2 regions of the Brachybacterium sp. GCM10030268 genome follow, and region 2 is predicted to be linked to the other one. Evidence: predicted binding sites of a transcription regulator. Region 2 holds the regulator's gene; the other holds the start of a gene.
The links. Region 2 encodes LexA, which represses DNA repair genes until DNA is damaged. Its sites were predicted from a motif close to TCGAACANNTGTTCGA; they were not measured.
Positions count from the first base shown of each region.

Region 1: the regulator LexA is predicted to act here: its motif matches at 2,262-2,277, upstream of ACFQRD_RS13610 (LysM peptidoglycan-binding domain-containing protein).

Region 1 covers NZ_JBHTCW010000010.1:94,821-98,936, reverse strand. The annotation lists gene secA (preprotein translocase subunit SecA) at 1-760, shown strand, start outside; gene ACFQRD_RS13615 (Rv3235 family protein) at 832-1,233, opposite strand; gene ACFQRD_RS13610 (LysM peptidoglycan-binding domain-containing protein) at 1,230-2,060, opposite strand; gene ACFQRD_RS13605 (hypothetical protein) at 2,342-2,887, shown strand; gene ACFQRD_RS13600 (helix-turn-helix domain-containing protein) at 2,970-3,209, opposite strand; gene ACFQRD_RS13595 (SAF domain-containing protein) at 3,429-4,070, shown strand; gene ACFQRD_RS13590 (CpaE family protein) at 4,067-4,116, shown strand, end outside.
Region 2 covers NZ_JBHTCW010000001.1:262,230-266,345, forward strand. The annotation lists gene ACFQRD_RS01185 (HelD family protein) at 1-971, shown strand, start outside; gene nrdR (transcriptional regulator NrdR) at 1,173-1,661, opposite strand; gene ACFQRD_RS01195 (LysM peptidoglycan-binding domain-containing protein) at 1,711-2,106, opposite strand; gene lexA (transcriptional repressor LexA) at 2,280-2,981, shown strand; gene ACFQRD_RS01205 (ATP-dependent DNA helicase) at 3,077-4,116, opposite strand, start outside.

The DNA.
Region 1 (4,116 bases), on a different contig from region 2:
GTCGGTCATGGACCGTCGCTGGCGCGAGCACCTCTACGAGATGGACTACCTCAAGGAGGGCATCGGCCTGCGAGCCATGGCCCAGCGCGACCCGCTCATCGAGTACGAGCGCGAGGGCCACCTGATGTTCAACGAGATGATCGCGGGCATCAAGGAGGATGTGGTCGGCTACATCTACAACCTCGAGGTGCAGGTCGAGAAGACCGAATCCGTGGTCCCGCAATCGGTGAGCAACCTGCTGCGCCCCTCCGGCGGCCAGAAGGCCGTGGTGGGAGCGGCGGCAGCGTCGAGCAGTACCGGCACGTCCGCGGCTGCCGATGGTGAGGCCGCCGACGAGGCGGCGGACGACGGGACGGCCGACGCGGGGGCGGGCATTGACAGCTCGGGCTCGGCGACAGGCGCCGACGCCGACACTGAGGCCGAGGCCGACGAGCCCCAGGCGGCGACTCCGGAGGAATCCGCTGAGGAGGCCGACGCGCCTTCGGACGTCCTCGCGGAGGAGAACCAGGTCGTGATCACCGCCAAGGGTCTGGATGACCGTCCCAGCTCGGGGCAGCTGCGGTACACCTCGGCGGAGGGCACCGGCGTCCAGGATGACTCGACGCTCTCTCGTGCCCAGCGTCGCCGACAGGCACGACGAGCCAAGAAGGCTCCCGCCGGCGAGCGCGCCGTCAGTGATACGCCGCAGGACAAGCCGGAAGGCGCTCCCACGGGAGCCGGGCAGAACCGGTCCCAGCGCCGCAGTCGCCGCCGGCGCTGATCAGGCTCGCCCGAAGGGCTGTTCGGCTCGTCGGGCGAGACCGCTGCCGTGTCGCGGTGACGTTCGGCTGTTCAGCCGATCTCCAGAACCGTGACGCGCCATCCTGAGTGCCGCAGCTCCCATCGCATCGCGAGGAATCGCGCGCGGTCCGGTTCGCGCAGGACGCAGCTCGCCTCGACGGTCTGCTCGTTGACCACGCAGGTGCGCACGCCGGTGACCAGGAGTCGCTGCGGCGGAGCGTAGCCCGTAGCTGCCCGCAGCCGGCGCGTCAGGGCCGCACGGCGGGACAGCAGCTTCGCGACCTCCGGGGTCACGATCCGGGCCAGTGCGTTCTCCGGGCGCATGTCGCGCACGATCTCCACGGCCCGGCGGGCCACGGGCTCCACCATCCGTTCGACCACGCGGGGATCGTCGGCGGGCAGGGTCTCGGAGGCGTCGCCCGCGCGGGCGGCGCGCTGGTCGGTGGTCGTCATGGCTGCTCCTGGATGGGAATGGTCGAGGGCACGGTGAGCTCCTGCCCGGGTTCGAGATGGTCGGGATCGGTTCCGACCTCGCCCCGGTTGGCCTCATACAGCAGTGGCCACGCGGCGGCGATGTCGGCGGGGTCGTCGGGCGCCGTGCCGAGCAGATCGTCCGTGATGCTCCAGAGGTTGTCTCCGGGGCGCACGATCACGGTCCCCTCGGTCCGGGGTGACGAACCGGTCGCGTCCGGTCCGCTGTCGGGTGCGTTGCCAGCACCGGGGCTCGCACCCGGCTCCTCCGTCGGCTCCGGGTCCGAAGCTCCGTCCGCGGGCCGGGAGTTCTGCCCCTCCGGATCCGTGTGGCCACTGGCGGCGGGACCGTCGCCCCACCCCAGCCCAGGCAGGGTCCCCTCGTCCTCCTCGCTCGAGGCGGGAGCCGCTGCCTCCGGGTCCGGATCGGATTCGGAGGGAGCGGAGGGCGTCAGCTCGGAGGACATCGCGAAGGACGGCGACGCCGCACCGGAGGACTGCGCATCGGGGCTGGCGGCCGTGGCAGGCACGAGCGCCAGCCCGGTGGCCGTCGTCGCCACGGCCGCACTGACGGCCACGCGGCGTGCCATCCGGGGTGCCAGCAGGCGCAGAGCGGCCAGCAGTGCAGCGCCGACCCGGGTGGCCGGCCCCGCGATGAGTACGGTCGAGGCGAGTGCCCACACCAGGGTCAGGTACAGGCAGAGCAACGCGCCTGATCCGGCGGCAGCCACGAGGACCCACGCGATCAGTCCTTCCTCGCCGTGGCCCGTCAGCGCCGCGGGCAGCAGGCTGGATGCTGTCGTCGCCATCGCAATCGTCCCTGCGGCCGCCAGTACGGTGCTCAGCAGCGACGACGCAGGCCGTGTGCTGCGCGGCGCGTCCGCGTCCTCGTCGACCCCCATGGAGTCCCCCCGTCGTGATGCGACACGTCCTCTGCAGTCCATGTCGTTTGATGCAGTTTGGTGTCATTCACGGTGCTATAGAGCAAACTAGCGTGCCGTGGCCCACAGCACAACGTCTGTTCAACGGTTGTGCAGAATCGTGATGGGGGAGGAACGGTGTCGGAGGCGGCCGCGTCTACAGTGGCGTCATGCGATTCGAGCGGATCTTCGACGATCTCGAGGGGCGCTTCGCGCACCACGAGCGGGAAGAGATGCGAGCGGTCTCCGAAGATCTGGCCCGTGCCGAGCGCGCACAGCTGACGCTCGCCGATCGGCTGCGCGGTGCCGGGGAGCACTCGATCACCCTGCATCTCGGCCAGAGCCTTCGGCTGTCCGGGGTGGTCGAGGACGTCGGTCAGGAGTGGCTCTCGCTGCGGGAGGAGGGCAGCGGACAGCGAGCCGTCGTCCCTCTGGGAGCCATCGCGCTGGTGCAGGGGTTATCCACGCGCGCCCGGCCGCCGGAGGAGTCTCTGCGCTCGCCGCTGGGACTGGGGTCGGTGCTGCGCGCGATCGCGCGGGACCGGAGCACCGTGAGACTGGAGACTGCGGCGGGGAGCATCACGGCGCGGATCGCCGCCGTGGGTGCGGACACCGTCGATGTGAATTCCCTGCCCACCGGAGAATCCGGCACCGTGCCCGGATCGACCCGGATCACCGTGGCTACCTCGGCCCTGCTCGCTGTCATCCCGCGGTGAGCGCGGAACCGGGCACCGGAGCCTGGAAGCAGCTGGGGCGGGGGCAGATGGGTCTGGGCGCGGGTCGATCGAGAGCAGCGAGTCAGAGGCGTTCGTCCGACGTCCGCCGCTCCTGTTCACGCTCCTGCTCGAGGGCGTGGGCGGTCGCGGCGTAGCTGCGCTCGATGTAGGACTCGATCTCCGAGACCTCCACCCTCCACTGTCCGCGCCCTCCGACCTTGATGGCCCTCAGCTCGCCGGACCGGACCAGGGAATATGCCTGTGAGGCAGAGATCGAGAGCATCTCGGCGACATCGGACAACGGTACGAAACGAGGTGCCATCGTCCCTCCTTCCGATCGGATCCACCTTGGCAGACCTGCATATTCTCGCACCCTCGGCGCCTGTGGCGATCAGGCGGTGTGGACAACGTCGCCGCAGGTGCCTCGCGGAGGGAGTTGTCCACATTCCACGGCGAACACGGCCGGGGGAGCGCCGAGGGGTTGTAGCCTCGCCGGCAGAGCCGGGCCATACGGGTCGCGGCCAGGGGGCAGGAGGATGCCGTGGGGGCCACCGCACCGATGATGAGGCTGCGCCGGCCGCGCTGGAAGGACCCGCGCCTGATCGTCGGGATCGTCCTCGTGCTGGCCAGCGTACTGATGGGCGCCCTACTGGTCTCCCGTCTGGCCGAGACCACACCGGTCCTCGTCGCGCGCTCTGCCATCGTCCCCGGGGACGAGATCACACCGGATGACCTCACGACCGTCGACATGCGGCTCGGCGACCACACTGATCATTACGTCGGCAGCCTCGAGGCGATCCCTGACGGTGCGGTGGCGACCCGCACGATCGAGGGCGGCGAACTCCTTCCCACGTCCGCCGTGGGACAGGCAGGTGATGTCCCGCTGCGCCCGGTCGTGATCCCCGTGGACGAGACCGTTGCCGAATCCGTGAGACCGGGCGCCACGGTCGAGCTGTGGCACACCGGTCCGGGAGACGAGAGCGGCGGCACCGGGACGGCGGAGCTGCTGGTCTCCGACGCTGTGGTCCGGAGCATCGACGAGGGAAGCTCCTTGGGAATGAGGTCGATGGCTGTGGAGGTGCTGGTGCCCCGCGACAGCCTGGCCGGGGTTCTCGAGGTTCTCTCGCAGGAGGAGCGGCTCGACGTGATCGGCGTGCCCGGCGCCTACGGAGTCGACCCGTGATCGACGTCGTGCTCTGCGCCTCCGGCCGGGACGAGGTGCGCATAGT
Region 2 (4,116 bases):
CCGACCGGGTCGACGTGCTGGTGCGCCCCAAGGACTCCCCGTGGACCGTCGAGGACATCCCGCTGCTCGACGAGGTCGCCGAACTCCTCGGGGAGGATGCCGCGCCGGCGGAGGCACGTGCCCGCGAGGCCGCCGGCCGGCGCGAGGCCGACGTCGACTACGCCCGCAAGGTGATCGAGAACATCGACACCTCCGGCATCGTGCGCGCCGAGGACCTCGCCGACCAGGTCAGTCAGCTGCGGGACGGCCGCACGCTCGCCGAGCGGGCGTCCTCCGAGCGCAGCTGGACCTACGGACACGTGGTGGTGGACGAAGCGCAGGAGCACTCCCCGATGAGCTGGCGCGCGCTGATGCGACGAGCCCCCACCAAGTCGTTCACCGTGGTCGGCGACGTCGCCCAGACCTCCTCGGCCGGCGGCACGGCGTCGTGGTCCGATGCGCTCGGCCCCTACGTGCAGGATCGGCTCCAGGTGGAGCGCCTGACTGTGAACTACCGCACTCCGAGCCGGATCATGGATCGAGCGGTCGCGATGGCGACGGCTCACGACCTGCCGGTGACAACGGTCAGCTCGGTGCGCGAGGGCGATCGGGACCCCCTCATCGAGCGCGCGGCCGAGCCGGAGCTGGCACAGCGGGCCGGGGATGCGGTCGCCGCCGCGCACGCCGACGGGATCGGACGGCTGGCCGTCATCACGGCCGAGGGGCGGACGGCTGCCATGCTGAAGGATCTGAGTTCGCGCCCGGACCTGCCCAGCGTGGGCGGCGGGTCTGCGGGTGTCGACGACGAGGTCGCCGTGATGACCGCTCAGGAGGCCAAGGGCCTGGAGTTCGACGGCGTGATCATTGTCGAGCCGGCCGAGCTGGTCGAGGACCACGGCGCCGGGGGTCTCTACGTCGCGATGACGCGGACCACGCAGCATCTCGGCATCGTCCACGCCCGGGACCTGCCGCCCGGCATCGAGCCGGCCTGAGAAGGGGATCGGCGGCCGTGGCTTCCCCTCCACGACCGCCGATCAGGTGTGCACTGCGTGAGTGCACGAGGGATATCCTATGCACAGCCGGCCGCGGTCCTGAACCACGTCCACATAATCCGTCGATCCGAGGGCTCCTGGAGAGGCGCCGGATCGGGCTCGAGCCGACACTCGCGCCGGTCGGTCCGCACCTGCCGCGGGTCAGTCCGAGCTTGCCGGGCTCGCTGCGCCCCGGGCCGTGCCGCCGCCCTCGGCCCGCAGCCGGGCGATCGCCGCATCGAAGTCGTCGAGCGAGTCGAAGTCCTGGTAGACGCTCGCGAACCGGAGGTAGGCCACCAGGTCGAGTTCCTGGAGAGGCTGCAGGATCGACAGACCCACCTGGTGAGCCTCGACCTCTGCCTGGCCGCTGGCGCGGATGTCCTCCTCGACCCGCTGGGCGAGCATCGCCAGCTCGTCATCGGAGACCGGCCGGCCCTGGCAGGCTTTGCGGACGCCTGAGATCACCTTCGCGCGGCTGAACGGCTCGCTCACACCGGAGCGCTTCTGCACCGACAGCGATGCGGTCTCCGAGGTGGAGAAGCGCCGGGAGCAGTTCGGGCACTGTCGTCGGCGCCGGATGGTCGCGCCATCGTCCGACGTGCGGGAGTCCACGACCCGGGAATCGGGATGGCGGCAGAACGGGCAGTGCATCCACTCAGGATACCGCCGCGTCCCGGACGTCAGGCCGGCACCCGGAGTGTCAGTGGGCCGCGCCCTCGGCGGCCGGCAGCTCGATCTGCTGGCCGGCGGTGATGCGCCCGGTGGACAGATGGTTGAGGTTGCGCGCCTCGGTCACGAACTCGTGCGGGCTCATCCCCTCCGGAGCGTACTGCTCGGCGTACCCCCACAGGGTGTCCCCGGCCTCGACGGTCACCGTGACCTGCTGCTCGTCCTCGGAGTCGGCGAGCGCGAACGGGACGTCGAAGGCGAGCAGCGCAGCGGCGGCCACCAGCAGGCCGAGCACGAAGGCGATCATCATCAGCACGAGGCGCCCGCGGCGACTGACCTCGAGTCGAACGTTCGCTCGACCGACGCCCTCGCCCGGCTCGGTGCGGCGCTGCGGGAAGGGGAGAACAGCGGCTGTTTCCGTACGCATGTCCGAACTCCTGTTCGATCGAATGTGTGTGCGACTGTAGCCCCATCGCCGCGCGACACGCAAGGGAAACCTCGAACAGGTGTTTGGCATCCGGTGCGTGCCGCCCTACGCTGGGTGACAGGACAACGGAACCGCGAGGGTCCGACAGACGAAGCCAGGAGGCCTGCCCGATGATGTCGAGCATCCCCACCCCCAGTCAGCCGACCAGGGCACGGGGCGACGCGCTGGCCGACGCCGCGACCGCCGGGCTCACCCGGCGCCAGCGCCTGGTGCTGGAGACCATCAATGCCGCGATCGCCGCGCGCGGGTACCCGCCGAGCATGCGGGAGATCGGTGACGCGGTCGGCCTGACCTCATCCTCGTCGGTCTCCCATCAGCTGCAGGCCCTCGAGCGCAAGGGGTTCCTGCGCCGCGACCCCAAGCGTCCGCGCGCGATGGAGGTGTTCCTGCCCGAGGACGACGGGGCCCCCGAGCCGCCGCCGGTTCCGGAGGTCTCCGCGAACTCCGTCTCGGTCCCCCTGGTCGGCCGGATCGCCGCAGGCGTCCCCATCACCGCCGAGGAGCAGATCGAGGACGTCTTCACCCTGCCCTCGCGCCTGGTGGGCGATGGGGAGCTCTTCCTGCTGCAGGTCGTGGGCGACTCGATGATCGATGCCGCCATCTGCGACGGGGACTGGGTGGTCGTGCGCAGCCAGCAGGAGGCGCAGAAGGGCGAGATCGTCGCGGCGATGATCGACGGCGAGGCCACCGTCAAGACGTTCGCCCGCCGTGACGACCACGTCTGGTTGATGCCGCACAATCCGTCCTTCGCCCCGATCCTCGGGGACCACGCCGAGATCCTGGGCAAGGTCGTGGCGGTGCTGCGCGCCGTCTGATGCCGCTCAGGACGTGCTCCGCCCGTGGCGCCGCGTCGAGGCCCGTCGCCCCGGTTCTGCCGCTCAGTTCTCCACGGCGGTCAGCTCTCCGCCGCTCAGCTCTCGGCGAGACGGCGCAGCGCGCCGAGCGCGACCTCCGGGTCTGAGGTCGGCCACAGCGGTGGCATGGACTCCCGCAGGAATCCTCCGTACCGGGCCGTCGCCAGTCGCGGATCCAGCACGGCGACCATCCCGCGGTCCTCGTGCGACCGGATCAGGCGCCCGGCGCCCTGAGCCATCAGCAGCGCGGCGTGCTGGGCGGAGACCGACATGAACCCGTTGCCCCCGCGCTGACCGATCCGCTCCTGGCGGGCCGAGGTCAGCGGCTCATCGGGGCGCGGGAAGGGGATCCGGTCGATGGTGACCAGACGCAGCGAGCGGCCCGAGACGTCCACGCCCTGCCAGAGGGTGAGCGTTCCGAACAGGCTCGCGTCCTCGTCGTCTCGGAAGATCCGCACCAGGTTGGCCATCGAGTCCTCGCCCTGGACCCCGATCGTCAGATCGAGGCGGGCCCGCACGTGCTCCGCGGCGAGCTCGGCCCCACGCCGGGAGGAGAACAGGCACAGCGCTCCCCCGCGCGAAGCCTCGACCAGATCGGTGAGATGGTCGAGCATCGCGGGCGACGGCCCCTCGCGCCCGGGCTGGGGAAGGTGGCGCGCGGTGTAGAGGATGCCCTGGCGGCGGTACGCGAACGGGCTCCCGACGTCCAGCCCGGCCCACGCGCTCGAGTTCTCCAGCGACGGGACGGCGTCCGGCTCCATCCGGTCCGCTCGCGCAAGGCCCACCTCTCCGGCAGCGGGTTCGAACCGGCCGCCGAGGGCGAGCGTGGCCGAGGTGAGAACGGCAGTGCGGCTCTCCAGGATCGCGCCTCGCATGGCCGCGGCCACGCTGAGCGGCGCGACCTGGATGCTGGAGCGCCCGGTCGCCGGGGAGTGCGAGACCGAGACCACGTCGTCCTCCCCCGGGGACGTCAGTCGTTCACAGACGTCGATGATCTCCTGGAGGTTCGCCCTCACGGCCTTGCGGGACCCCGCCGCGCCGACGGTGCCGTCCTCGCCGGCGTCCTTGGCGTCGGAGTGCGCGGTACGGGCCTCGA